Lacibacter sediminis: one gene and its partner. The protein of the gene in region 1 interacts with the protein of each later gene in a pairwise test. Links are inferred from orthologs where the notes say so. Each region holds a gene or a part of one and is shown on either strand. Other genes may lie near its edges. The genes, in order: uvrB and uvrA.

The links.
Region 2: the proteins of uvrB (region 1) and uvrA interact in binary tests that used the Escherichia coli proteins (3 or more experiments, as listed by UniProt). The link is inferred for Lacibacter sediminis from one-to-one orthologs.

What each region holds. Positions count from the first base shown.
Region 1 is NZ_CP060007.1:4,805,524-4,823,352, reverse strand. The notes cover bases 6,245-9,130. They hold uvrB (excinuclease ABC subunit UvrB), read left to right. Parts: upstream 6,245-6,612; coding sequence 6,613-8,649; downstream 8,650-9,130. Other genes in these bases: H4075_RS20360 (ParA family protein), read left to right, coding at 8,804-9,130; H4075_RS20370 (Spy/CpxP family protein refolding chaperone), read left to right, coding at 6,245-6,460. Outside these bases: H4075_RS20400 (TIGR02757 family protein), read right to left, coding at 1-43; H4075_RS20395 (cystathionine gamma-synthase), read right to left, coding at 43-1,275; asnB (asparagine synthase (glutamine-hydrolyzing)), read right to left, coding at 1,238-3,130; H4075_RS20385 (DUF2911 domain-containing protein), read right to left, coding at 3,263-3,835; H4075_RS20380 (acetyl-CoA hydrolase/transferase family protein), read left to right, coding at 4,020-5,330; H4075_RS20375 (acyl carrier protein phosphodiesterase), read right to left, coding at 5,403-5,987; more of H4075_RS20370, read left to right, coding at 6,062-6,244; more of H4075_RS20360, read left to right, coding at 9,131-9,544; H4075_RS20355 (hypothetical protein), read left to right, coding at 9,706-9,903; polA (DNA polymerase I), read left to right, coding at 10,154-13,075; H4075_RS20345 (amidohydrolase family protein), read left to right, coding at 13,088-14,347; H4075_RS20340 (DsbA family protein), read left to right, coding at 14,385-15,047; H4075_RS20335 (1-phosphofructokinase family hexose kinase), read left to right, coding at 15,062-15,976; H4075_RS20330 (DUF1579 domain-containing protein), read left to right, coding at 16,076-16,720; H4075_RS20325 (bestrophin family protein), read left to right, coding at 17,347-17,829. UniProt on the Escherichia coli protein: The UvrABC repair system catalyzes the recognition and processing of DNA lesions. A damage recognition complex composed of 2 UvrA and 2 UvrB subunits scans DNA for abnormalities.
Region 2 is NZ_CP060007.1:1,368,306-1,381,479, reverse strand. What follows is about bases 4,347-7,686. They hold uvrA (excinuclease ABC subunit UvrA), read left to right. Parts: upstream 4,347-4,651; coding sequence 4,652-7,486; downstream 7,487-7,686. Other genes in these bases: H4075_RS06010 (hypothetical protein), read right to left, coding at 4,347-4,366. Also shown: H4075_RS06025 (homoserine dehydrogenase), read right to left, coding at 1-748; H4075_RS06020 (homoserine O-acetyltransferase family protein), read right to left, coding at 750-1,802; H4075_RS06015 (O-acetylhomoserine aminocarboxypropyltransferase/cysteine synthase family protein), read right to left, coding at 1,955-3,280; more of H4075_RS06010, read right to left, coding at 3,908-4,346; H4075_RS06000 (hypothetical protein), read right to left, coding at 8,139-9,134; H4075_RS05995 (GNAT family N-acetyltransferase), read right to left, coding at 9,291-9,758; H4075_RS05990 (M28 family metallopeptidase), read right to left, coding at 9,755-11,107; H4075_RS05985 (replication-associated recombination protein A), read right to left, coding at 11,120-12,376; H4075_RS05980 (alpha/beta hydrolase), read right to left, coding at 12,440-13,174. UniProt on the Escherichia coli protein: The UvrABC repair system catalyzes the recognition and processing of DNA lesions. UvrA is an ATPase and a DNA-binding protein. A damage recognition complex composed of 2 UvrA and 2 UvrB subunits scans DNA for abnormalities.

The DNA of each region.
Region 1 (17,829 bases):
CAACCTTCGCATTAAGGAACTTTTTTAATTCTTGTTGTTTCATTACCCAATCGCTTTCGCCAGATCTTCAATCAGATCATCGGCATCTTCAATACCCACACTTAAACGGATCAGCGAATCATGCAAACCATCTTTGATACGTTTTTCTCTGGGGATTGATGCATGTGTCATACTTGCCGGGTGATTGATCAAACTCTCCACACCACCTAAACTTTCAGCCAATGCAAATAAATGCGTGGATGATAATACTCTTCTTGCTTCTTCAATACTGTCATCTTTTAATTCAAAACTGATCATACCCCCAAAGTCACGCATTTGTGCTTTTGCGATTTCATGACCGGGATGATCAGTAAAGCCGGGCCAATAAACTTTCGCCACTTTTGGATTTGCTTTTAACCAATGTGCAATTTTTGCACCGTTGGCGCAATGCGCTCTCATACGCACAGCCAATGTTTTAATACCACGCAACACAAGAAAACAATCCATTGGTCCGGGAACTGCGCCAGAGCTTTTCTGGATGAAATATAGTTTTTCACGTAGATCTTTATCATTCATCACCAAACAACCTTGTATCACATCACTGTGACCGCCAAGATATTTTGTAGCAGAGTGCATCACGATATCAGCACCAAGATCTAGCGGATTTTGTAAATAAGGGGATGCAAATGTATTGTCAACGCAAAGCAGTGATCCCGCTTCTTTGGCGATAACAGAAACTGCTTTGATGTCGGTAATATTCATCAACGGGTTCGTTGGTGTTTCTAACCAAATGAGTTTTGTATTGGCAGTAATCGCTGCTTTTACATTTTCAGGATTGGTGGTATCAACATAAATAAATTTCAATCCGAACTTTTCAAACACTTTCATGAACAAACGATACGTACCACCATACATATCACTTGCTGCGATCACTTCATCACCGGGTGCAAGTAGTTTGATCACTGCATCTGTTGCAGCCACACCACTGCCAAACACCAAACCAAACTTTCCGTTTTCAATTACGGCCACTGCTTCTTCCAATGCAAAACGGGTCGGGTTCTGGCTTCTTGCATATTCAAATCCTTTGTTGACACCCGGCGCTTCCTGCACATACGTACTGGTTTGATAAATGGGGGTCATAATAGCGCCGGTTGAAGGATCGGGATGTGAACCGGCATGGATCATTTTAGTATCTAGTTTCATAATGTATATTTTTTTCGTCAGACGCTCTCGTCGGACGGATTGCAAAGATGAGGAATTACAACAGATGCGCCGCACAGAAATAACGCCAGTCATCATTCTTAACAGCATGTGCTGATTGTGCATTCACTGGTTGTTTCAGGATTTCTTTCTTCAGGATATTTTCTGATACGAGTTTTTGACGGCTGGTTTGCAACAATTCCATAAAACCTGCAGATTGCATCCATTGCTGTTGCGGAGGTTCATAGCCGATCTTATCGGTTCGGTAAACAATGGAAGAAGGCAACACCTGTTTCATACTTTCACGCAGGATATATTTCGTGTACCCGTTCTGAATTTTGTAATGCGAAGGCAGCGAGAAAGTGAATTGCACCAAATCATGCGATAAAAAAGGCAAGCGAACTTCCACGCCATGTGCCATGCTGTTACGATCTGCATAACGCAGCAGTTCTTCCAAGCCCAGCCGCATGGTATTATAGTAAAGCAGATCATTCAGCTTGCTTACGGTTGGTTTGAAAATACTTTTCTTATTGAAATTCGTTTTGCGATAGTTATTCGCAATGAATTTATTATTCAGTATTTGTTTATTGGCTTTGTTTTCCAATTGTACCGCTGCCATTTCCGGGAACCGTGCAGCCAGTTTATTCTTCCAGCTCCAGTTAACTGGAATATTGTGATTTGCAAAGGCATTCAACTCATGACTTACGACAGACGATTCACGCATCTTCTCCTGCAAAAACCAGTGAATGTATTTATGATAACCTGCTAACGTTTCATCAGCGCCTTGTCCATCTAAAATCACTTTAATGCCTTGTTGTTTCGCCAGTTCATATACTTTGAACTGTGCATAGATGCTCGAAGATTGAAATGGTTCTTCCTGGTGATGAATTAATTTTTCAATATCATTGAATAATGTTTCTGCCGTTGGTGTAACAAAATGATGTTGCAGTTGAAATTGATTCGCTACCTGTTTGGCATAAGCTGTTTCATCTTTTTCAAAACCGGGAAACGAAGCAGTGAATACCTGGAACTTGGAACCTGGATTTTGAGATTTGATGATTGCAGCGATTGATGAGCTGTCTAAGCCTCCGCTCAATGATGTGCCTGTTTCAACATCGCTCCGTAATCTTCTTGTTACGGATGTGTTGAACAACTGCTGAAACTGTTCAGCAGCTTCTGCTTTGGTTAAAGTTGATTGTGTTTCTTTATCAAGATCCCAGTATTGTGCAATTTCATTTTTCCCATTACGCAGGTCTAATTTCAGGTAATGTGATTGTGGCAAGCCGCTGATGTTTTCATAAAAAGTCTGCGACAGGTTGGCCGGATTTTTCACCCAGCCCAAACCAATATAGTTGAGCAGCATGCTGTGATCAATTGTTCTTTCGACACCTGCTGCCCACAATGCTTTCATTTCGCTGGCAAAAACAAATTGTTCGCCATCAAAAAAATAATAGAATGGTTTTTCACCGAAACGGTCACGTGCAGTAAACAGTGTTTGTTCTTTATCATCCCAGATAGCGAACGCAAACATCCCGTCGAACTGTTGCAGACATTCTTCTTTCCAATAGTCATAGGCAGCCAGGATAACTTCTGTATCAGAATGTGTAAAGAAGGTATATCCCTTCTGCTTTAACTCTTCTTTCAGTTCAAGGTAATTGTAGATCTCTCCGTTGTAAGTAATGCTGTAACGTGCCCTTTCACGTGGGCCTCTCTCCACCATATCGGGTCGTGCTTCTCCGGTGGGAAACGGGAAATGCATTGGTTGTTTACCTGTTTCGCTTAAATCAATGATCGCTAATCGTCGGTGACCCAAACCAACTGTTTTGTTTTCATTCAACCAAAAACCTTCACCGTCCGGCCCACGATGGGCAATAGCGTCCGTCATCTGTTTCAAACGCTCTGCTGAAACATGATGAGGGTTCATTGAAACAATTCCTGCAATTCCACACATGCTGTAAAAATCGAACTTCAATGCAGATAAACCAAAAAGAAAAAGCCCTCCATTTCTGCAGAGCTTTATTAACTATTTATCAAACTGATGAAACTTTAGTTCGCGTCGTACTTCATACTTCGTAACTCTTACTTACCAGCTAATCGGCATTTTCACCATCACTTCATCCCAATCCATAATGAGGTTGATACTTTTGTCGGTTACTTTTTCAAACAGCATCGTAAATGATTCGGTTACATCGGCTGTTTTTGTAACAGGGCAATCAATACGCACCACATCTTTACTTGCATCGTATTTAAATGCGCCCCACACATCAGTATCTTTATTGATGATCACCGTCCATTTTGCTGCACTCTCTAAAGCATACATGGTATAACGACCTTTCTTTACCGTTTTGCCGCCAACTTTTACATCACGGTAAAACTCGATCTCTGTTGCTTCGTTGGCACCCAGTCGCCAGATCTTTCCATCCTCCACCAACTCACCAAATACTTTACGGCCACTCTTTGAAGGTCGACTGTAAATGACACGGGCAATCAAGGGCTCGGTTACTTTATTCGGCTGAATACGGAGAACAGGATAGTTCACAGGATAATACGACATATCCATCGGCGATTTGTCCAATGGCGGTAATTTGCTTCCGTTCTGTGCTGTTGCTGTAAAACCAAACGCAACAAATAAAAAAATCATCGATAACAATTTCATACGTTCTGTTTTTTGGATCTTATTTTATTGGTGACAGTTATTATGACTGCTTTTTTCTCCCGGAGGTTGTTTTGAGAACGCAAATTTAGCCCAAAGATTGCTGTCCGTAATCACCATTTATCCTGTTTGTTGGCAGTTTCAAAGGCTTTGTTGTATTTTATTTTTGCATTCTAATCTTTCGATCATGTACAAGCATATACATTACCAATCAGTAGAACAGGCCCTCGCCGTGGTTAAGAGCGGCCAACGGGTGTTTGTTCAGGGCAGCGCCCAAACCCCCCTTTATTTATTACGTGAACTGGCTAAGCAGTCGCACAGACTCGAGCAGGTGGAGCTGGTATTCATTACCGTGCAGGGAGATATTACCGTTGACCAGCCACAATACGAAGGCATCTTCAACATCAACTGTATGTTCGTGAGTAACAGTGTACGCAAAGCGGTAAATGAAGGCAGGGCCGATTTTATTCCTGTGTTTCTCAGCGATATTCCCGACCTCTTCAATAAAGGCCATTTGCCAATTGATGTAGCGTTGGTACATGTATCGCCACCCGATAAACATGGCTATTGCTCACTGGGCGTAAGTGTTGATATTGCAAGAAGCGCCGTGAACACCGCCAAATATATTATTGCACAGGTGAATCCAAATGTGCCACGTACACACGGTGATAGTTTGATCCATACTGAACGGTTTACATCAATGGTGTATTGTGAAGAACCGTTACCTGAAGTGGATTATGGTGTGAAAGTGCGTGAAGATGAAATGCAGATCGGCAGATACATTGCCGGTATGATCGAAGATGGCAGCACCCTGCAAATGGGTATTGGTACTATTCCCGATGCGGTATTCAAATCCTTACACAATCATAAAAATCTCGGCGTACATACCGAAATGTTCAGCGATGGTATTATCGATCTGGTTGAAAGAGATGTCATCAACAACGTCAATAAAAAAATCCACCCGAATAAAACAGTAACAGGTTTTGCATTAGGTACACGCAAGCTGTATGATTATGTTGATGACAACCCTGCGTTTGTATTTCTTGATATTGATTATGTAAATGATCCGCATGTGATCCGTCGTAACCCAAAAGTGGTGGCCATCAACAGTGCCATTGAAGTTGATATTACCGGACAGGTTTGTGCTGATAGTATTGGCACAACTCAATACAGTGGTATTGGCGGACAAATGGATTTTATGCGTGGCGCTGCATTGAGTGAGGGCGGTAAGCCGATTATTGCACTTACATCACGCACTGCAAAAGGAATAAACCGCATTGTGCCATTTCTAAAACAAGGTGCTGGTGTGGTAACTACACGTGGACATATTCATTACGTGGTAACAGAGTATGGCATTGCACATTTGTATGGAAAAAATTTACGTCAACGTGCAAAGGCCTTGATTGAAATTGCACACCCTGACGATAGGGAAATGTTGGAGAGGGCTTGTGTTGAACGATTCAAACAGTTTTTAGTTTACGATTCTCATATTCATTAAGATTGTTGATCAGGTAGGGCATACTTCTTCAAGTCTGCAATTATTTGAGCAGACTGTATAAGTATGTCCTACCTATTTTTCCTCTATCCAATTCTTTACCACAGCAATCATTTCCGGAAAGAAAGCCTGGTAACATTTCCGCAAGGTTGCATCATGTTCTTCGAACAATGCAAAGGCTGTTGCGCTTTCGGTTAAGTAAGTTGCACGCCGCACTACTCCGTGTAAACTGTTTTCAATTCCCCATTTATTACTGTAGTTGTAAAGCCAGTTCTGTGTTTTCATATAAGGGAACATGCGTGCAAACCGTTCTGGGAAAACAGCAGTATAAGGTTCAAGCATTGTATAGGTATTCGCCGCAAACTCTTCCAGTGAATCATTATTGAAAATCAATGGATCGGTGGCGAGATAATGATCGTATACCACATCAACAAAAGCCCCTGCATATAAACGATAATGTGGTCTGAAAACTTCTTTTGCTTCTTTGGTGGCTGCATGATCGTCGGTAAATGAATCGATAATACGATGGAGTTCGATGCCCTGTTGAATGCCTGGCGAATAGTCGAATTTCTTTTTGCCTTTCACATAATCGCTGATCATATTACCCACGAGTAACTCGGGCTGGTGAAACGACAGGTAGGCGTGGGCGAGATAATTCATAAAGTTTTTTTACAGACGGCGTAAACTTTTTTGAGACTTACCGTCTAATCCTGTTCAAACTAAAATTTATTACAATGAAAGTACTCCAATTTTTATTCCTTTTTATCTGTGTGGGTGCAATGGCACAGGCGCAGCCACCGGCTGATACTTCAAGAGGCAGAGGTCCACGTGTAGATATGTACAAGGATCTGAACTTAACCAAAGACCAGCAGGAAAAAGTAAAAGCCATCCAGGACAAACAACGTGAAGAGATGGAAGCACTTCGTAACGGCTCACTCAGTCGTGAAGAACAGCGTACAAAGATGATGGAGATCCGCAAAAAATACAGTGAGCAGATCGATGCCATATTAAATGCAGAGCAAAAAGAAAAACTGAAAGCGAAGCAAAAAGAAATGCAGGAGCAGATGGAGAAAAGACGTAATGGCGGCGGTGGCCCCGGCGGACAAGGCGGAGGAAATAACAATAACAATTAATTGTGAACCGGCGAAAGCCGGTTTTTTATTGCAGTGATTTGTAACTTCTTTACTCGCTTGCGACACCATCAGGTTGTAGATATCTCTAAACAGTAAACTTATCTGCAGTTAAGCTATTCAGCAAATGAACCTAACAGTCACTAAATTTGCAGATGCCTTTTCAACTTCATTCACCTTATTCTCCCTCCGGCGATCAGCCGCAGGCTATTCAACAGCTTACCGAAGGAATTTTAAACGGGGAGAAATACCAAACCTTACTTGGTGTAACAGGTAGTGGTAAAACATTTACCATGGCCAATGTGATCCAGAATGTACAACGGCCAACGCTTGTGCTTACACATAACAAAACATTGGTGGCGCAGTTGTATGGTGAGTTCAAACAATTCTTTCCTGATAATGCTGTGGGTTATTTTGTAAGCTATTACGATTACTATCAACCCGAAGCATATATGCCTGTGAGTGGTACCTACATTGAAAAAGATCTCAGCATAAACGAAGAGCTTGACAAACTGCGTTTACAGGCTACCAGTGAATTGTTAAGCGGACGAAGAGATATTATTGTGGTAGCGAGTGTGAGTTGCATTTATGGTATGGGTAACCCGGTTGATTTTGAAAATGGCATCATCCGTATTCAAAAGAAACAGACACTTTCACGACAAGGCTTTCTGCATTCATTGGTGAATAGTTTATACAGCCGCACACAAGGTGATTTTACAAGGGGTACATTTCGTGTAAAAGGCGATACCGTTGATATTAATCTTCCTTATGTCGATTTCGGTTACCGCATCAGTTTTTTTGGTGATGAAATTGAAGAGATCGAAACCATTGATATCAAATCAGGAAAACGAATTGGTAAAGTTGAGAACGCTGCCATCTTCCCGGCCAACTTATACATCGCACCAAAAGACCAGATGCAACAGATTATTTATGAAATACAAGACGAAGCGGCTGCACAGGTTGAGTACTTTAAACGTGAAGGCAAATACATTGAAGCGCAACGATTGAAAGAACGCACCGATTATGATCTGGAGATGATCCGTGAGCTTGGTTATTGCAACGGTATTGAAAACTATTCCCGATTTTTTGATCGACGTACGCCAGGTACAAGACCGTTCTGTTTGCTGGATTATTTCCCGAAGGATTATTTAATGGTCATTGATGAAAGTCATCAAACCATTCCGCAGGTAAGTGGTATGTATGGTGGCGACAGAAGCAGAAAACTGGTATTGGTTGATTATGGTTTTCGTTTACCGAGTGCAATGGATAACCGTCCGCAGAACTTTCACGAGTTTGAAAGTTTGCTCAACCAGGTTGTGTTTGTTAGTGCTACTCCTGATGATTATGAATTAGAAAAAACAGGTGGTGTGGTAGTAGAGCAGGTTGTTCGTCCAACAGGTTTGTTGGATCCGCCGATCGAAATCCGGCCAAGTGTAAACCAGATCGACGATCTGCTGGATGAAATTGATAAGCGGGTAAAGAAGGGTGATCGTGTATTGGTTACAACATTAACCAAACGTATGGCAGAAGAAATGGACAAATACCTGAAGCGGATCAATATCAAATCAAAATATATTCATAGCGAAGTGGACACGTTGGAGCGAATTGAAATTTTGCGTGATCTCCGCTTGGGCGTTATTGATGTGTTGGTGGGTGTAAACCTCTTGCGTGAAGGATTGGATTTACCTGAAGTATCGCTCGTTGCAATTCTTGATGCAGATAAGGAAGGATTCCTGCGTAATGAAAAAAGTTTAACACAAACCGCTGGTCGTGCTGCACGTAATGTCGATGGATTGGTGATCTTTTATGCTGATAAGATGACGGAGAGCATGCGCCGCACCATTGAAGAAACAAGCAGACGAAGAGAAAAACAGATCCAGTATAACATTGAACACGGCATTACACCACGTACCATCAAAAAAAGTATTGAACAGGTGATGGGGCAGACGGCTGTGCTTGATATTAAAGGCTACGATCCTGCAAAATCATATGCGCTTGCTCCCGATGGTGAATTAGTAGAAGCAGCCGAAGACCAGGAAATATATCAAACTATTCCGCAAATGGAGAAAGCGATTGCCAGAACCAAGAAGCAAATGGAAAAAGCAGCACGTGACCTGGATTTTATGGAAGCTGCACGTTTACGGGATGAAATGTTCAGATTACAGAAAGAACTGGACACAATGAAGAAATAGATAACCCGTCAGCGGCTTCAAACTATGTTCAAGGGTTTCTTCTAACGATCATGCTTATGCCCCCATCTGGTAATAAGCTGATGTAACTTGCTATATGCCCTGCCAAAATCTCCCCGTCTTTTCTTAACTTGAAGCTCTTTCAAAAAAATCAGCCATGTTCACATTTGCTTTATTTAACCTCAAAGGAGGTGTTGGTAAAACTGCCAGTTGCGTAAACTTTGCATACCTCGCAGCAAAAGACGGTTACAAAACCTTGCTATGGGATATTGATCCGCAGGGCGCCACTTCGTTTTATTATAAAGTAAAACCGAAACAAAAAGTGGTGATGAAAGATGTGGTTGGAAAAGATGCAGAGCTGGCTGACAGCATCATGGCAACAGAATATGAAAATCTTGATATTATTCCTGCTGATATAACTGCGAAGGCGCATGATGTGATGATCGATGAAATGCAGGCATCAAAAAAACGGTTGGCAACCATCTTAAAACAATTGAAGAGTGAGTATGATTTTATCTTCATTGATTGCCCTCCGGGTTTAAGTTCATTAGCGGAGAATATTTTTAATGCATCTGATATTGTTTTGATGCCCATCATACCAACAACACTTTCTGTTCGCACCTATCACATGGTGAAAGATTATTTTAAAGAAAAGAATATCGATCAGAAAAAAATGACTTGCTTCTTCACCATGACCGATCTGCGACGCAATATGCACAACGAAGTGATGGAAGAATTATATAAAGACAAACGCTTCTTTGAAAACTATATTCCTTATTTAAGTGATGTAGAAAAAATGGGTGTACACAAAGCTCCGTTAGAAGAATTTGCACGCAGCAGTTACGCTGCACAATGCTATCGTGACCTGTGGGAAGAAATTGAAGAAGGAGTGCTGTAACTCAATACAGTAGCGGATTTCAGCCGACCGTAAATTTACCGAAATGGCTTTAAGTACTAACCCTGAATTTTTGAAAATAGATTTCTAAGTGTTGCATAATTCAAAATCTGTTTCTACATTTGAATTGTCCAATTCTTTTGAAAAAACTAAATCCAAATGTCATGAAAAAGCCATTGCGTTTCTTCTCATTCGTATTTTTCCTCTTCGCTATTTATTTGAACGTATTCTACAAAGAAGATTCTTTCCTGGCACGTGTCGTTGCAGGTAAATCTGAAATTTCAAAACAGCAAACAGCTCAAAAACAATCTAAGGAAGCAAAGCCTTTAGAGAATGAGCTCGCTGAAAATAGCGGCAAGTAATTTCACAATACATATTGTACATCAACTATTTCGTTAAGCAGTCAACGAACCGGCGATCCGTACCCTATATTTTTATTTGCTGCCGGTGTTGAATTTTCTCATAATGTAAGTTTTGCGGAGGTGGTTTCCACCACCTCCTGTTTTTATTTTGCTTACTAAAAAACCACGTTATAAAACGGGGCTTTTGTCGTTTATAAAAAATTAAGCAGCGATAGTTGGGATAGCTCTGCAGGCAGCTTACCTTAGCGGCATGGCCAATGATAAAAAAGTTTTTCTGCTCGATGCGTTTGCTCTCATCTTCCGTGCATATTATGCACTTATTCGTAGTCCACGTAATACATCCAAAGGAAAAAACACCAATGCACAGTTTGGTTTCACCAATGCATTGATCGAACTCATTACCAAACAAAAGCCATCACACATGGCCGTTTGTTTTGATACGGCTGCACCAACCGAGCGCCACACCGATTTTGCAGAATACAAAGCCAACCGCCAGGAAGCTCCCGAAGATCTGTTGCTGGCTATCCCCGACATTAAGCGCATCATTAAAGGATTTAATATTCCGGTAATTGAAAGCGACGGCTATGAAGCGGATGATGTGATCGGTACATTAAGCAAACTGGGTGAAGCTGCCGGTTACGAAGTGTTTATGGTTACGCCCGACAAAGATTACGGTCAGCTTGTAACCGAAAAAGTAAAAATTTATAAACCTGCATACCAAGGTGGTGATGTAGAGATCATGGGTCCCGAAGAAGTGTGTGCCAAATGGGGAATTAAAAATGTGAGCCAGGTAATTGATATACTCGGTATGATGGGTGATTCGGTTGATAACATTCCCGGCATACCTGGTGTGGGCGAAAAAACCGCAGCTAAACTGTTGGCTGAGTATGAAACATTAGAAAATGTATTGGCCAATGCTGCTAACATTAAAGGAAAGATGGGCGAAAAAGTTGCAGCAGGAAAAGATCTTGCTATCATGAGTAAAAAACTCGCTACAATTATTACCAATGTACCTGTTGAATTTCATGAAGAAGATTTTCGTTTGAAAGAATGGAACAAAGAAGAGTTGGCAGCAGTGTTTGCAGAACTGGAATTCAAAACAATTGGCAAACGAATTTTAGGTGATGACTTTAATGCATTCAGCACAGCACCTGTTGGCGTACAGAAAGATCTGTTCGGTAATGTGATAGACACCACAATGGGCGAAGTGCGGAAAGAAAAGAAGGCGCCACCAAAATCTGCACAAACAGAAATCTTTGCGTCAACTGATGCTACAGAAGCTGAAGAAACTGCAGAGCAGGAAGAAGGCACTGCTGTGTTGGATCTTGGCGCTTCAAAAAATATCAATAATACTCCACACGAATACATCGCCGTAACAACGGAAGTGGCAATGCAAGAATTGGTTGCTGAGTTATCAACACAAAAGGAAATTTGTTTTGATACCGAGACAACAGGCATTGATGCAAATGATTGTGAAATAGTAGGAATGAGTTTTTCGTACCAGCCACATAAAGCATGGTATGTTCCTTGCCCTGTTGATCAGTCAGAAACAAAAAAAGTGCTGTCCATTTTTAAACCGTTGTTTGATGATGAAAGCAAAACATGGATCGGGCAGAATATCAAATACGATCTGTTGGTATTGAAATGGTATGATGTTGAATTGAAAGGTCCGCTGTTTGATACCATGCTGGCGCATTATGTTGTGGAGCCTGAAGGTAAGCGCAGCATGGATGAGTTGAGCGCACAGTTTCTTGGTTATGAGCCTGTACATATTGAGGAGCTGATCGGCAAAAAAGTTCCAAAAAACTCTACTTCTAAACAACAGGGAACCATGCGTGATGTGGAGTTAGAGAAGATCACTGATTATGCAGCCGAGGATGCCGATATCACTTTGCAATTAAAACAATCCTTATTTCCATTGTTGAAGGAAAAAGAAGTAGAGCGTGTGTTTTATGAAGTAGAAAATCCATTGGTGAAAGTGCTCACCGATATGGAGTTTGAAGGAATCAGAGTGGATGTTGATTTCTTAAATGAATATTCCAAGCAACTCGATAAAGACGCCAAAGAAGCTGAACAACGGGTATACAGTTCTTCCGGTTTGAAATTCAACCTTGCTTCACCAAAACAGTTAGGTGAAGTATTGTTCGATCATTTAAAACTCGATCCCAAAGCGAAGAAAACAAAAACAGGACAGTATGCAACAGGCGAAGATGTATTGCTGAAGTTGGCGCACACAAGCCCTATCGTTGAAGATATTCTTGCATTCCGTGAGTTGACGAAATTAAAATCAACGTATGTTGATGCATTGCCACAACTGATTAATCGTAAAACAGGAAGAGTACACACTACATATGGACAAGCTGTTGCAGTAACCGGTCGCTTGGCAAGTAATAATCCCAACTTGCAGAATATTCCTGTACGTACAGAACGTGGAAGAGAAATTCGTAAAGCATTTGTACCAAGAGATGAGAATCATGTGTTGGTGAGTGCCGACTATTCACAAATTGAATTGCGTATTGTTGCCGCTATCAGTGGCGACCCGGCTATGTGCGATGCATTTATTCAAGGAAAAGATATTCATACAGCAACTGCAGCCAAAGTATACAAGATCGAAGAGAAAGATGTAACCAAAGAAATGCGTTATAAAGCCAAGAGTGTAAACTTTGGTATCATTTACGGACAAGGTGCATTTGGTCTGGCCGATAATTTAGGCATCAGCAGGACAGAAGCGAAAGAGATCATTGATAACTACAAGCGGGAATTTGCAGGTATTCAAAAATATATGGATGATACCGTGAACTTTGCACGTGAACATGGCTATGTGCAAACCTTGATGGGCCGCAAGCGTTGGTTACGGGATATTAACTCGAGCAACTTTACTGTACGTGGTTATGCAGAACGAAATGCCATCAACTCACCCATACAGGGAACAGCGGCCGATATGATCAAACTTGCAATGATCAAAACACATGATGCATTAAAAAAGAGTACATTCAAAAGTAAAATGATCCTGCAGGTGCATGATGAATTGGTATTTGATGTCTTGAAGGAAGAAGCAGAAGGTATCAAAGCATTGATCATTGAATGTATGCAAACTGCTATGCCGCTTACACATGGAGTACCGGTTATTGCAGAAGCAGGAACAGGTGATAACTGGTTAGAAGCCCATTAAACAAAAACGGTGATGCGTTTTTTCTTATTGATTGTTTGCATCTTTACAAAACTCGCTGTTTTAGCGCAGGTAAAATCTATTCGCTTTATTAACGGGCAGTGGTTTAACGGTAAAGAGTTTGTTGCTGCTGAATTTTATAGTGTAAACGGATTACTTACAAAGAGTGCCCCATCATCAGTAGATACAGTTGTTGATCTTAAACAGCAATACATCATACCGGCTTTTGGTGAAGCACATAATCATTCACCTGAAACCGACCAGGACCTTGATGTGTTTATTGAACGTTACGTCGCTGATGGCATCTTCTACATCAAAAATCCAAATAGTATTCCGTTTGCAACCAATAAAATACAAAGTAAGATCAATCATCCACGAAGTGTGGATGTGATCTATGCCAATGGCGGACTTACTGCAAATGGGGGGCATCCAACTACACTTTACAATTACATGCTGGGCACAACTTATAAAAAAGCATTGCCCGGCTGGACAACAAAAAGTTTTGAAGGAGAAGCATACTATCTAATCAATTCAAAAGAAGAACTGGAAAAAAAGTGGCCGTTTGTTCTTTCACAAAAACCGGGCTTCATTAAATTCTATCTCATCTTTTCAGAAGAATATGAAGAGCGAAAAGATGATACCCTTTTCAACGGCAAAAAAGGAATTGATCCTAAACTGGCAAAACTTATTACCAAAAAAGCACATGCAGCAGGATTGAAAGTAAGTGCACATGCAGAAACACCAAGTGATCTGCAAGTTGCATTAGCAGCAGGAGTTGATGAGATCAATCATTTACCCGGTTACCAGGTACGGTGGAGAGATGGTTACACAGAAAAATACTATAAGCTTACAGCAAAAATTGCACGGAGTATGAAACGCAAGGGAGTGCATGTTGATCCTACTTATTCGTTGCTGCAAACAGAGATAAAGCCTATGAGTAATCAGCAACGTGAAGCGCAGACGAATGTACAAAAGGAGAACCTGCTGCTATTAAAAAAGTATCGTGTACCTGTTACGGTTGGTTGCGATAGTTACAATCTTACTGCCCAAACAGAAATTGAATACTTACGCAAACTGAATATTTACAGCAATCTTGAATTGCTGAAAATGTGGTGTGAGGTTACGCCTGCTGCCATTTTCCCAAACAGAAAAATTGGAAAACTGCAGGAAGGATATGAGGCTAGTTTTCTCATCCTGTCAAAAAATCCACTGGAAAATTTTGAGCATGCCTACAACATTTCCCTTCGGGTAAAACAGGGAGTGATTTTGTGGTGATGAAAATTCATATTGCATAACAATTTACCTTTGAAGTATGCAACCGATCTTGATCTATTGTTACGATGCATATTGCGGCTGGTGTTACGGTTTCAGTCCTGTTATAAAAAAAATCAGCGAGGCATATCAACAAAAACTTCATTGCGAAGTATTAAGCGGCGGAATGATCTTACCTGAGCAACCGGTGCATATCCGTGTAACGGCTGGTTATATTCAGGAAGCTTACAAAACCGTGGAAGACTATACAGGAATAAAGTTTGGCGAAGATTATCTCTGGCATATCAAAAATCCTGAAGAAAGCGATTGGTTTCCTTCTTCTGAAAAGCCGGCTATTGCATTAAGTATTTTTAAAGAACTTTTTCCTGAGCAACAGGCACAATTTGCTTCCGATCTGCAATACAGTCTGCACTATGAAGGAAGAGATCTAACGGATAACGAAGCTTACCGTCATTTACTTGAAAAGTATAATATTGATGCAGACGATTTTTACATCAGGCTTAAATCAGAAGAATACAAAGAGAAAGCTTATTACGAATTTCAACTGTGTAAGCAATTGCAGGTAACAGGCTTCCCACAAGTACTGATACAGGTAACAGAAACAAAATTCCATCTGCTTGCAAGAGGTTATACCGATTACGATACACTCAGTAAACGCATCGATCTTGTTTTAACAGAAATAGAAAATCATTCATACAATTAATTTCAACGTACCACATGATCCTCACCGTAACGCTCAACCCTTGCATTGATAAAAGTTCTGTCGCCGAAACATTGAAACCTGAAAGTAAACTCCGTTGCACCGAAGTGGTGAACGAACCGGGTGGCGGCGGTATCAACGTAAGCAAAGCATTAAGAAAACTGGAAACTGCATCAATCGCTTTGTTTCCATCGGGTGGACACAATGGTGATATGCTCTGTTCGCTACTTCGAGAAGCTGATCTTGAATTTCATGCAGTAGATACAAAAGTAGAAACAAGAGAGAACTGGATCGTTCTTGAAACATCAACCAATCATCAGTTTCGTTTTACCTTTCCCGGTCGTGCTGTGCAGGAAGAAACGATGATCACCTTAATTGATCACATTCGCAGTTTTACTCCATCATATGTTATTGCCAGTGGAAGTTTACCTCCGGGCTTGCCTGATTATTTTTATGGGCTGATCGTTAAGAATGCAAAAACTGTTGGTGCCCGTTGCATCGTTGATACAAGCGGCCCGGCGTTACAGGCATTGCAAGGCAAAGGTGCTTATCTGATTAAACCGAATATTGGTGAGTTGTGCAAAATGCTGAATGTAGAATGGCTTGATAAAAATGAAGTGCCTGATGCAGCACAGCAAGCTATTCGTGATGGCTTTGCAGAATTGATCGCTGTAAGTATGGGTCCTGATGGTGCGTGGCTCATGAGCAGCGATGAAAAATATTTTGCAGCTGCACCAAAAGTGGAGAAGAAAAGTACAGTAGGTGCAGGCGATAGTATGGTGGCCGGTATGACCTACATGTTACAACAAAACCGATCGTTGAAAGAAGTGATCTCGTTTGGTGTGGCTTGCGGAAGTGCTGCAACAATGAATGCAGGCACGCAACTCTTTCACAAAGCAGATGCTGAACGTTTATTCGCAGCCATGGGTTAGTCTTTATCCGCTTATTTTCCGGCTTCATCTTTTTTCCTCTTGCAAAAAGAAAAGAACCTGCGTATTTTATTGTTCCTTAAAACAATAAAAAATATTCAAATGAAACGAATTGCTCTCTCGTTTTCGTTGGTTGCGTTCATTTTTACTTCCTGCAATAACGAAACCAAAACAGAATCAACAGCAACAGATACAACTGCTGCTGCAACAACTACAGTTCCTGAAGCACCACCAATGGATTCAGCGGCAATGGCCAAAGCCTGGCAGGATTTTATGACGCCGGGTGAAATGCACAAATGGATGGCCAGCCATGCCGGAACCTGGGACGCTGAAGTAACTTCATTTATGCCGGGAGCGCCACCTTCAACATCAAAAGCAACCGAAGTGGTGAAGATGGTGATGAATGGCTTGTACCAGGAAGGAAATCTTTCCGGCACTATGATGGGTATGCCGTTCACCGGAAAAAGTATCATGGCCTATGACAATGCCAAGAAACAGTTTGCCCTTACATGGATCGATAACCTGGGTTCCGGTCTTATGATCATGACAGGTCAATACGATGCAGCAACAAAGACAATGAACCTGAATGGAACACAAACTGATCCGGCAACTGGTAAAGATTCAAAGGTTCGCCAGGAACAGAAATTTATTGATGACGATAACTACGTATTGACCATGTATGGCGATGGACCGGATGGCAAAGAAGCAAAGTTTATGGAAGCAACATTTAAGCGTGTAAAAAAATAGTCAACCATTAGCCTTGTATGCAGCCCCTTGTTTTACGAGGGGTTTTCTAATTTAGTGTTGATGTTCTGATTACCATTTTTTTGTACCTAAATATATTGCAAGACAAATAAAACCAACGCTGCTTAACAGGAAATATATAACCATTATGCTACGTAACAGGACCTTTTGTGAATCAGTTTTCCTAGCCCACCTTTCTTTAATTATTTCTGGAGTAATCGTTTCTTTATACACATATCGTATATAGGTAATAACCTGGAAAAATATTGTTAATCCAATTATCGCAAGGGAATTGGAAAGATAAACTTTAGTCTGCGAGATTAAGCACAATATCATCAACAACATCATTACATTCATTGCTTGAAGCCCTCCGACAATTGTTGCAGCACTGGAGACAGCACCTTTTTCTTTATGCCTAACATAGAATCCATAAGAGTGGTAAAAAATCAAGTCAAAAAACTTCAACATAGATATGGCTATATATTTAGATACAAATTTGGAATTGTTATTTCATAATTATAAATTCTAAGCTAAGTTATGCCCTTATAATTTCTAAGGGGTGTAATATTTGGAATCAACTACTGTTTTGCAAGGGGCTTTTTTATGTAGTTTTATTCAAACAATCGCTTATGCTCACCAACCGGATCATTAACCCCAAAATGATCATCCAGTTTGCCTGGCGTTTACAGGCTGTGTGTTTTGTTGTTAGCGGTCTCGTATTTATTGCACACGATTTTTTACACATCAAATCAATTGCTATTCCTTTTTTGCCGGTGGCAACCATTGGTACAGCCGTTGCATTTTATGTGGGCTTTAAAAATAACTCGGCGTATGATCGCTTATGGGAAGCCCGGCGAATTTGGGGAAGTATTACAAATGCCAGTCGTATGTGGGGTGCAATGGTCACAGATGTAGTTGCTTCACGTGCAGACTCACCAGAAGATGCAACAGCTGTAAAAAGGGAATTAATATACAGGCACATCGCCTGGCTCAATATGCTGCGCCTGCAATTGCGTCGCAATCCGGTGTTTCATGAATCATGGTATGTAACTTCTCCCAAGCTGAAAGTTGTAAAAGATATATTCGGTGATGAGAAATTTGAAGATAAGACA
Region 2 (13,174 bases), 3.4 Mb from region 1 along the record:
GTAATTTCTTTGCCTGTCCCACCAAACGAATCTCTAAATTTTTCTCACGGCCAACAGACGCATCAGAACCTTGAATATTTTGAATACCGGTGAACAATACATCATCCGGATGAGAAACAATACCGTATGCATGCAACAACAGGATCACCCATTTATTAACTGCATCCCAGCCATCCACATCCAAAGTTGGATCAGCTTCTGCAAAACCTAATTGCTGTGCCTGTAACAACGCTTGTTTGAAATCGAGTTTCTCTTCAAACATTTTTGTGAGGATATAATTGGTGCTACCGTTTACAATACCACGAATGCCATGCAAAAGATCATTATCATAATACTCTTCCAGGTTTCGGATAACAGGAATCGATGCACATGCCGAAGCTTCATATAAAAATGAGATACCCGTTTCAGTTTGCAGTTTTAATAACTCAGGTAAATGCTCAGCGATCATTTTCTTGCTGGCACTCACCACTTCTTTTCCACTCTTTAATGCAGTTGATACAATGTAAAAAGCCGGTTCACTTTCGTTGATCACTTCTACGATCACATTAATTTCAGGATCGTTGAGTAATACATCTCTATCTGTTGTAAATAGCTCGTCGGGAGCATTGCGTTTTTTATTCGGATTCTTGATACACACTTTTTTAATGCGTGCATTCAATGATGGTGTTTGCTGTAATACTTTGTACAAACCTTCTCCTACTACCCCAAATCCAAACAGTCCGATGACCAATTGTTTATCTGATGACATATTATTTGATTAATTGTTTCTTTAAATCTGTTTTTTGTGTTTGCTGTAAAAATTGATTGATGGCTTTGCTGATCTGATCGTATTCCAACAGGAAACCATCATGTCCATAAAACGATTCAATACTTTTAAAACTTGCGCCGCTGATCGTATTCGCCAGGAACTGTTGCTCACTAACCGGGAACAAGACATCATTACTGATACCGATCACCAATGTTCTTGCAGTAATTTCTTTTAACGCTCCTTCAATAGAAATGCGGCTCCGACCAACATTGTGTGAGTCCATTCCTTTGCTGAGAAAATAATAACTGAACGCATTATAGCGCTTTACTAATTTATCGCCCTGGTAACGTTGGTATGATTCACTTTTAAATGATTCCAACACATCATTGCTTTCTTCGATTTGACTGATGCCGTATGCATCATAATGACGATATGAAAGCAATGCAATACTTCTGGCAGCTTTCAAACCTTCAGTACCTGCATCTTCTGCTTTATTTTTCCAGGTTGAATCTGCCTCAATGGCCAAACGTTGTGATGCATTGAATGCAATGCCCCATGCTGAATGATACGCATTGGTTGCAATGGGAATAATATGTTCGAACAACTGCGGTTCTTCAATGGCCCACTCCAATAATTGTTGCCCGCCCATGCTGCCACCAATACCAATGTATATTTTTTCAATACCTAAAAACTTGCGCAACGGATCATATGCACGGATCATATCCCTTGTAGTAAACCAGGGAAAATCGTGATAGTATGGCTCATCTGTTAACGGATTAATATCCAACGGACCAATACTGCCATAAGCACTGCCGGGCATGTTCACACATACAATAAAATGCTTTGCAGGATCAAACAACTTTCCTTCACCAACTAATCCACTCCACCATTCTGACGGATCGCTGTTGGCAGTTAATGCATGAAAGATCCATACCGCATTGTCTTTTGCTTCATTCAATTGACCCAACGTTGTATAGGCCAAATGATATTGATTGAGCAATGCTCCCGACTCAAGTCTGAATGGTTTATTGTATGTAAAAATTTGTGTCGACATTTCTATTTTATCATCTTTTTGAATATTGGATCAGCTGTTGTTGTGTCACTCACTGCATCGTTCTGTATGTCATTCAGCTGAAAAAAGAGCAAAGCGTATAAGTGAATGACACAACGCAGGCACACAGAAGCACCTGCGTTGGTCACAAAAAACTATCCTACCAATTCTTTTTCAAATACTTTTTGAAAAGCCTGTTCCAAGTCTGCTTTAATATCATCAATATGTTCAATACCCACGCTTAAACGAACGAGATTAGGTGCAACACCACTTGCAATTTGTTCTGCTTCGCTTAACTGCTCGTGGGTTGTGCTTGCAGGATGAATCGCTAATGTTTTTGCATCTCCCACATTTGCTAAGTGACTGATCAGCTTCAATGAATTGATAAACTTCGCAGCATTTTCTTTCCCACCTTTAATCGCTACCTGTAATACACCACCATATCCATTGGTGAGATATTTTTTTGCCAGCTCATGATATGGATTACTTTTCAAACCTGGATATAATACATATTCAACAGATGGATGTTGCTCCAGCCATTCTGCTAATTTCTGTGCATTATCAACATGTCTTTGTACTCTAAGCGACAATGTCTCCAACCCTTGCAACAATAAAAATGAATTGAATGGGCTTTGTGCAGAACCAAAATCACGCAAACCTTCCACTCTTGCACGAATGATGAATGCGATGTTTGGTAACCCAAGTGGATTGCCTTCGCCAAACACATCCCAGAATTTTAAACCATGATAGCCTTCACTTGGTTCAGTAAACTGAGGAAACTTACCGTTGCCCCAATTGTAGTTACCGCCGTCAACAATAACACCGCCGATAGTAGTACCATGTCCGCCGATCCATTTTGTTGCACTTTCAACCACAATGTTGGCACCATGTTCAATGGGGCGGAATAAATAACCACCTGCACCAAATGTGTTATCAACGATCAATGGCAAATCATATTCTTTTGCTAAGTCAGCAAATTTTTTGAAATCAGGAATATTCAGACGTGGATTACCAATGGTTTCCAGGTAGATCGCTTTTGTATTTTTATCAATATGCTTTACAAAACTTTCTGCATCATCACCATCAGCAAAACGTGCTTCAATACCTAAACGTTTGAATGCAACCTTAAACTGATTGTAAGTGCCACCATATAAATAAGTAGTGGTTACAAAATTATCGCCTGCCTGTAAAATATTATTGAGTGCAAGAAACTGTGAAGCCTGTCCGCTACCAACTGCCAATGCTGCTACACCACCTTCAAGTGCAGCAATGCGTTGTTCAAACACATCGGTGGTAGGGTTCATGATACGGGTATAGATATTGCCAAATGCTCTTAAGCCAAACAGATCAGCAGCGTGTTCGCTGTTGTCAAAACCATAAGAAGTTGTTTGATAGATAGGCACTGCACGTGCTTTTGTTGTTGGATCAATTTGTTGACCGGCATGCAATTGCAATGTTTCAAAACGAAGAGTGTTGCTCATAATTAAGATTTAATGATTGAAGAATTAAGTAAAAAAGAAGAAGTGTGTGGTACCTCCCTGACAGGCAGGGTCGGAAAAGATATGTATGCCTTACGGCATACAACAAATACAACAACACTGCATGGCTGCAGTTAAAGAAATGTTTGTATTGTTGTTGCTGTTGTACATGAAGTATGTATGGCTAACAAAAGTAGTTGGCTTTACTGATTTATGCAAATTCTCATTTGCAAAAGTTTTGTCAATGCTTTTAATAACATTTGTTTGTTTCATCTGCTTTTTGTTTTTCTCCTTTCTTTTTTACCTATCTAAGAAACATTTTACGGAGAGCAGTTGTAAGAACAAACCTGTTCAAAACAAAAAAGCTCATCCGATAATATCAGATGAGCTTTTGCTATGTAATTGAACATTGTTAAGCTTGAAATCTGACTTATCTACCCTTTTCAGGATGGAATTGGCACCTTCCTTTCAACTGTAAAACAATTGAGAGAGGTTGCCAAGGCTTCATTGGGCCATTACCCTCTGCCTTTCTTGATAAGCGAACCGGTATTTTAATACCAGTGTTAAAAGAACTGCTGCAAAGTTAGCGGCAAAAACTGCAAACTGCAAAATTTCTTTGGCTAACAGTTGTTAAAGTGCCGGTTGTATTTCACGTGTAAGAATCAATGCTGCAAGTACTGACGGGATAAGTGCACGCAGGTGCGCTTTTTTCTCTGTCTCATTTTCGTAACGGAGCGGAATAGTAGCTGACACCTTTTTTAGTGGTACGGCTTCATTTTCCAGCATTACTTCAATACCATCCTGTTCATTGATGGTAAACCTGAATTGGTCACGCTGTTCCGTAATTGCCGATCCTTTTTTCATTTGATCATCATCATACTGAATGCGTCCCAATGTGTAACCATATTCGTTTCTTACAAACTGGAACAAACGGTTGAACATGCGTTTGCCAATGAAGATGCTGCGCTTGATCATTCCACTTTCAAGGCGGAAGCTCTCGGTGGCGGGGCTTAATTTTAAGGTGAAGCGATGTTCTCTCTGACCGTCGTGAAGAATCATTGGAACGGCGTTGTAAACGGCTATACCCATAGTGTAAGTTTTTTGCTTTGATAATTGGCAGATCGTAATTGAAGTTTAAGTTAGCATGAAGCGAGCCAAATCAAAATATCGAAACAGCCTAGTTTTCCACATAACAATTAATTAATATTGGCTTAACCGATTTACGTTGAAGTATCTTACTTCAAGTCCCTAGCTTGTTTAAACATCTAATCTTCTGAAAACCATTGGAGGACAATTCTAAAACCTAATAACTTTAGTAAAGGATTTCACGGTAAATTCGCTGTCCGGTCGTAAACGACCGGCAGGAGAAAAATTATGAGCGACTCAACTAATGATCAGATCGAAGTATCGGGAGCACGGGTACACAACCTCAAGAATATTGATGTAAGTATTCCTAAAAATAAACTGGTAGTGATCACCGGTATCAGCGGAAGTGGGAAATCATCGCTGGCATTCGATACCATTTATGCCGAAGGCCAACGCCGCTACATGGAAACATTTGGCGCTTATGCACGGCAGTTTGTGGGTGATATGGAGCGGCCTGATGTTGATAAGATCACGGGCCTCTCTCCTGTTATTTCCATTGAACAAAAGACCACTAATAAAAATCCACGCTCAACTGTAGGCACCATTACTGAAGTGTATGATTTCCTTCGCCTTCTTTATGCAAGAGCAAGTGATGCCTATTCGTATAACACGGGTAAGAAAATGGTGAAGTGGAGCGAAGAAGAAATTGTAGAGAATATTTTTAATCGCTTTGATGGACAGAAAGTTTCTTTACTTGCTCCGTTGGTTCGTGGACGTAAAGGACATTATCGTGAATTATTTGAAGACATCCGTAAAAAAGGTTATGTAAAAGTGAGGGTTGATGGTGAGATACAGGATATTACTCCAAAGATGCAGGTCGATCGTTATAAGATCCACGATATTGAAGTAGTGGTTGATCGTTTAAAAGTGAGTGACGATTTTCGTGTACGCATCAGCCAAAGTGTACAACAAACATTGAAGATCGGAAAAGACCTGATGTTCATTGAAACAGAAAAGACTGGCGTTGTTTCTTATTCAAAACAATTGATGTGTGAGGATACAGGGCTGAGTTATGAAGAACCATCACCCAATGCATTCTCATTTAACTCTCCTTATGGCGCATGCCCAACCTGCAAAGGATTGGGTAATGTTTACACAATTGATATGGAGTTAGTACTTCCTGATCAAACACTAACTGTAAAAGAAGGTGGCATTGCTCCACTGGGTGAAGAAAGAGATGCGAGTGTGTTTCAACAAGTGATCGCTTTTGCAAAAAAGTATAAGATTAAATTAGATGTGCCGGTAAAGAATCTTCCAAAAGAGCAACTGGACCTGTTATTATTCGGTGATAAAAATATCAGTGCAACATTGGAAGTTGATGCAAGTGATGAAACGGTTCCGCATGAATACACTGGCAGTTACGAAGGCATCATCCCCATGTTGAAGCGTTGGTTTGTTTCTGCACAAAGCACAGAAGGTTTGCGTGAATGGGTGACACAATTCATGACATTACAAACATGTGGCAGCTGCAATGGCGCCAGATTGAAAAAAGAAAGTCTCTGGTTTAAAATTGAAGACCGCAATATTGCTGAGTTAAGTGAACTCAATCTTGATAATCTTGCTGCCTGGTTTGACGGACTGGAATTACGCATCAGTAATAAACAGGCAGCAATCGCCAAAGATGTGTTGAAGGAGATCAGGGAACGATTACAGTTTTTATTGAATGTTGGTTTAACTTATCTAACATTAAATCGTTCGAGCAGAACGCTAAGCGGTGGCGAAAGTCAGCGTATACGTTTGGCAACGCAGATCGGATCTCAACTGCAGGGCATCACTTATATTTTAGATGAACCGAGTATTGGTTTGCATCAACGTGATAATCATCGGTTGATCGAAGCATTAAAAAATCTTCGTGACGTTGGTAACAGCGTGTTGGTAGTTGAACATGATAAAGACATCATGCTTGCGGCTGATCATTTGATTGATGTTGGTCCGCAAGCTGGTAAACATGGTGGAACAATTGTATCTGCCGGATCACCAAAAGATGTGCTCGAATCAAAAAGTGATACTGCCAAATATTTAAACGGGATCAAATCAATTGCCGTTCCAACAGAACGAAGAAAAGGCAATGGCAAACACATCGAATTAAAAGGAGCAAGTGGTAACAATCTCAACAACGTGAGTGCGAAATTTCCATTGGGCAAACTGATTGTTGTTACGGGTGTTAGTGGCAGTGGCAAGAGTACACTCATCAACGAAACACTCTATCCTATTCTCAGCAAATATTGCTATGAGTCAAAAGCAAATCCAATGCCTTACAAAAGCATTAAAGGATTGGAACATATTGATAAGGTGATTGAAATTGATCAGTCGCCTATTGGACGAACACCAAGAAGTAATCCCGCCACCTATTGCGGTTTCTTTACTGAGATCAGAACATTATTTTCTGCAGTGCCTGAAGCAAAGATCAGGGGTTATAATGCAGGTCGTTTTTCTTTTAATGTAAAAACAGGAAGATGCGACGTATGTGAAGGCGGTGGTATGCGTGTAATTGAAATGAATTTCTTACCTGATGTATATGTGCATTGTGAAAAATGTAATGGCAAACGTTACAATCGTGAAACACTTGAAATCCGTTACAAAGGAAAATCAATTGCTGATGTGTTGGATATGACAGTTGAAGAAGCAGTTGAATTCTTTCAACCTGTTCCATACCTCTATCGCAAAATAAAAGTATTGGAAGATGTTGGACTTGGTTACATCACACTCGGCCAAAGTGCTGTTACGTTAAGTGGTGGAGAAGCGCAACGTGTAAAACTATCAACCGAACTTGCAAAGAAAGATACCGGCAAAACATTTTATATTCTCGATGAGCCAACTACAGGTTTACACTTCCAGGATATTCAACACTTGCTTGATGTATTGAATAAATTAACCGATAGAGGCAATACAGTATTAGTAATTGAGCACAATATGGATGTAATAAAAGTTGCTGATCATATAATTGATTTAGGACCCGAAGGTGGTGATGGTGGTGGTGAAATTTTGTTTGAAGGAACACCCGAAGAATTACTCAACTGTAAAGCAAGTCACACCGCAAGATTTTTAAAGGTTGAATTATAGGTAAAAAAAAGCCCCCCGAACCAATGGGGGGCAACAGGATAGAGTACGGACCAAGAGAAACAAAGCAAAGCATGATGAAATAAATATCCGTCCAGGGTTCTCTCTTTAGATTTTCACAGGATTGGAAACTTGAGAAAGGGTTTCGGACTAACGTTTATTACATACTTTGCCAAATCATTGGAAATTGTCTTGGTTTACACTGGAAAAAAAATGAACAAAGCATGGTGAAATAAATATCGATCTGGTTCTCTTTTTCTTTTTCTCAAGATTAGATAAAATTGAGAAAAGGGGTACGGATTAACGTTTATTGCATACTTTGTTCAAAGAGTTTACATATTGATAGTTGATGTAATTAAAAGAATAAGCAAAGCATGGTGAAATAAATATCGGTCGCTGGTTCTCACTGGATTTTCACAGGATTGGAACATTATGAGAAGGGTACGGACTAACGTTTATTGCATACTTTGCTTAAGAAGTTATAGATAGAGTTTTTTCTTAAAGATGTAGAGTACTACATAGAGTGTAACTAATCCTACACGAAGTAACCAAATAGTCAGCTCGGGATTGTTAGATAGCGCTCTTGCTTTTGTTTTGGGGATTTCAGTTTTCATTTTTTAGGGATTTGGGTATGGGTATGGATAAAAATAATTCGCTAAAAGTATTGCGGACATTTCATTGAGTTCTTATTTCGGAACCAGTCGGCATAAACATCGCCGATCTTCCACGTAAGTCTGAATGTACTGGAGAAATAAGAATCATTTTTTAATGGGTTACCTCTTTTCTTACCGGTGCGGTAAGGAGTATAAGCCGGATTTGAATTCGGATAAAATGAACTTGGATTGGCCAGGTATTTAGCATACGTTGCCTGTGTTGGTGTCAAGTATTGATCGAACAAGGCCGGATCAATAAATTTATTACTTACATCATCAATATAATCACTACCTGTTTTGCGATGGATAAGTTCAACTGCAAATGTTACACGTTCAGTAATATCATATTTGATGCCTACGCCCATTGGAATAGCATAATTCACTAGACTGTATTCAGGAATTCCTGTTTCAACCATTCCTTGTCCTTCTAAACGGAGTGGTTTCAGATCGATCCATGATTCATTACCTGCAGGATCTTTATACAAGCCCTGTGGCTTAAATTTAAACACACCGAAGCCAACGATACCATATGGACGGAAACGTGGTAACCCTGATCCGTTCTTTAAGCTGATAAATGCTGTAGGATAAATTTCAAGTGCGGCGTAAGCTTCGTATAAAGGTGAGCGGAATGTAAGGTTCCTGTATTTTCTTGAACCTTCCCATGTATCAGCCGGTTGCTTTTGTTTTACCAGGCGATCATCACCTTCCATTTTACCATAGTTACCTGACAAACGGAACCCAATCCACTCTGCAGGATAATAAGAAGCAGAAATACCAATGATCGCATTCGTTACAGGAAGATTGTTGTCTTTAGGGCCATAGCCTCCTCTTCCACGGTTACCACCAAGGTCACCAAGAAAACTCATCGGGCCTAAATCTAAACCAATTTCAAAACGGGAATTTGCAGAAGATAATCCAATCTGTGCATTCAGTTCTTGAATGCTGCTTAGCATAAGCAGTAATGCGTACAGGGAAATGTACAATGTACGTAGTTTCATAGAATCGGATGTTTGGTTTTTCTTGTATTGGATACGACAAGGCAATATTAGAGAACTAATTCTGAAGTTCAAAATTTTTTCTTTCTCATTATCGGTGGAAACCCTTACTGACATAGGCTTTTAAGCAGTTTTACTTGTGGTGTTAAGTAAAATTACCTATTCCTTTTCACAATTCCGAATCATTTCTATATGCTCAATATTATCTTCCAGATAAATCTCACTTGTTTGCTCAAAACCGAGTGATGAATAAAACTTAAACAGGTAAAACTGTGCTCCAATTTTGATATCTGTATTTCCAAATAGCTCTTTGCACTGCTGAATAGCAATCTGCATCAACTCTCTGCCAACTCCTGTACCTCTTGCAGCAGGGCTTGTAACTACTCTGCCTATTGAAGGTTCATTTTCATAAGAAACACCAACCGGCAACAATCGAACATAGGCCATTAGCCTATCCTCTTCATCAACGCCCATCAAATGCCAGCCTTTCTGATCTTTATAATCAGCATCCTGGTACACGCAGTTTTGTTCTACTACAAATACTTCATTACGCAACCACATGATGTTGTATAACTCGTATGGCGTTAATGCTTCAAATTTCTTCAAGTTCCAATTTAGTTTCATCATCGTCCGGGTGTTGGTACTACAGGCAAACTTTCATTACCGTTTTCGTTAACGGATTGCACTGCGAAAAAATAATTGTCTTTTGAGTAAGGTAATTTCACATTAGTTTCAGTTGTAAAAATTTTCTTTTGCCAAACAGCACTTGTTGTTTCACGCAGCAACACATAATAGCCCTTCACTTTTCCCACTGCAGGCTGTTTCCAACTGATGAGCGAATAATTGGTTAAACTTCTTGTTTCAATCTTTACTTCTAATGGCATTGCTGGTGCTTTTGCAAGATTCGCTAATGATGCAAGATTGATTCCCGTATTCTTTGCCAGATAAACGAAATCCATAAACTCGGGTAAGTCACCAAACTGTACTCCTTTGTCCGTGCGTAAATCCTGGTGTTGATGATTGAAGTTTTCATTCATCTCAGTAATCCGTACTGCCGCAAATCCTTTTTGAATAAACGGTGTGTGATCACCACCACGTAAAAATCGATCGTTACGATACACCATCACCACTTCTAAATTATCTACATAACGCTCGCCGATTTCTTTTACATAACGTGCCAACTGTCTTGACTTTCCATCATTCTCCAAACCAAGATTGCGGATGTTTGCTGCAGCTTTATCTAATTCATACGCAGGCAATCCTTCGCTGAACACACGCACTTTTGTATTGTTGATGATATTTGTTTCACTGCTGTTGTTTGAACCCATAATATCATTGTTCAACACCGCTTCTATGATCCAGTTTTGATCTTTTGCTTTCCCTGCCATAAAATTCGCACCTAACAAGCCTTGTTCTTCACCACTTACAGCAACAAAAATGATCGTAGCAGAAAACTCATACTTACTCATGATGCGTGCACACTCAAGCACTGCAGCCACACCACTTGCGTCATCATTTGCACCGGGTGCTTCGCTGGTTGTATTCATTACATCTGTAACACGACTATCTAAATGACCGCTGATAACGAAGATGCGTTGATCAGCAGTATTGGTTCCCTTCAAAATCGCCATAGCGTTGCCAAGGTTCACCGGTTTGCTGATGCGTCTGCCGTCGGGCTGTAAAGTTGTTGTATCAACAAAGGCCGTCATTCGTCCATTTGATTGCTTGGCAAACTCTTTAAACTTTGCTACCACCCATTCACGTGCTGCACCAATGCCTTGTTTGGGATCAGTAACCGTACTCATGGTATGGCGAGTACCGAAACTCACCATTTTCAGAATGTAAGCTTTGAGTGAATCAGGCGAAATAGCAGTGACCATCTTTTCAATTTCAGGATCACGCTGAATAGTGGTTTGGGCATTGATTCCTTGTAACAGGAACAGGCAAACAAAAACGAACAAAGAAACTTGCTTCATAAAGTTGATTGATTAATAATTATACTTTTCTTTCCAGAGCTGTTTCAGAAATCTCCGCAGCTCCTCCTCTCTTATATTTTTACCGGGTTCATAAAATTTTGTTCCAACAATTTTCTCGGGTAAATATTCCTGTGATGAAAAATTGTTTTCATAGCTGTGTGAATACTGATACCCTTTACCGTAGTCCATATTCTTCATCAGCTTTGTTGGCGCATTACGGATATGCAGAGGAACAGACAAATCGCCAAATTGTTTAACAGCAGCCATCGCATTGCCTATGGCAACAGTAGCCGTATTACTTTTTGCACTCGAAGCGAGATAAATGACACATTGCGATAAAATAAGTTGCGACTCAGGATAACCGATCTTATTCACCGCATCAAACGTAGCATTGGCGAGTAACAATGCATTGGGATTTGCATTACCGATATCTTCACTTGCAAGTATTAATAAACGACGTGCAATGAATTTTACATCTTCTCCACCTTCGATCATTCTTGCCAACCAATACACAGCCGCATTGGGATCGCTGCCTCGAATGGATTTGATAAATGCAGAGATAATATCATAATGCTGCTCACCGCTTTTATCGTACAACGCCATTTTTTGCTGAACAGTTTGTAACACCGACTCATCTGTAATCAGCATTTCATTACCAGAACTGTCAGTAACAATTTCTAACAGGTTTAATAATTTCCTTGCATCACCACCACTTAACCGAATCAATGCTTCCGTTTCTTTTAATTCGATCTTCTTTTCTTTCAACACAACATCATCTGTAATTGCTTTCTGTAGCAACTGAACAAGATCATGTTCATCCAATGCTTTCAATACAAATACCTGGCAACGGCTGAGCAAGGCGCTATTCACTTCGAACGATGGATTTTCTGTGGTAGCACCAATCAATGTGATAATTCCTTTTTCAACAGCACCTAACAATGCATCCTGTTGACCTTTATTGAAACGATGGATCTCATCAATAAATAAAATGGCTTTTGTTTCCTGTTTCGCCTGCTCAATTACTTCACGCACATCTTTTACACCACTGCTGATGGCACTTAACTGGTAATACGTAGCACTTACGTTATGTGCAATGATATTGGCAATAGTTGTCTTCCCAACACCCGGAGGGCCCCACAAGATCATACTGGGAATGTTGCCGCTGGCAATTGCTTTTTGCAGAATACCGCCTTGCCCCGTGAGGTGTTGCTGACCAACAAGGTCGGTCAATTGTTTTGGACGTAACCGTTCTGCCAATGGAGCCTGCATGCAGGCAAGTTATAGTAATTATGGAAATTTAAGACAGCAGATATGAGAAATGGCAACACCCTTTTATGGGTGATAAAGTTTTAAAAAAGCATCGATTTTATTGAAAGCATCGAAGTAAATCAATGGGCTCCAATCGCCATGACCGCCTCCGGGATATAATACATATTGATTGGGCACGCTAACTGTATTCAACTTGTCTTTCAATATTTCTGATTGCGAAGGCGCAACAACAATATCGTTGCTGCCGTGCAGCAACAATGTTGGGGAACTGCTGCTCACAACAAAATTGAATGGCGATGATTGCTGGTAAAGAGTAAGGTTAGAAGTTGGGGTAGCACCGGTAACTGAAGCGAGCAACACCGGCACCAATGGATTAGGCGGATTGTTATACATCTGCACCAATTCTGTTGGACCGAAAAACGAAACAACAGCTTTCATTTTCACCGGGGCTGAGTATTTGTATGCATGCAGCAAAGCAAGATGTGCGCCGGCACTTGCGCCGATGACTCCAAACCGATCAGTTATTCTGTACTCTTCCCGTTTGCTGTAAATAAATTCTACTGCCGCTTTTACATCCTCCTCTTGAGTAGGAAAAAGATTCTGTCCATTTGCTGCCAACCGATAGCTGATGTTGAAGATGGCGTATTGCGGAACACGGCGTTTCAGTGTATCAACATAAGCATTAAGGTCGGCACGACTGCCTTCCGTCCAGCCACCTCCATGAATAAGAATCAGTACAGGAGTTGCAGTGGTGCTTCTGCCCGAAGGCAGGTAAACATCCATTGCCTGCTTTGCATC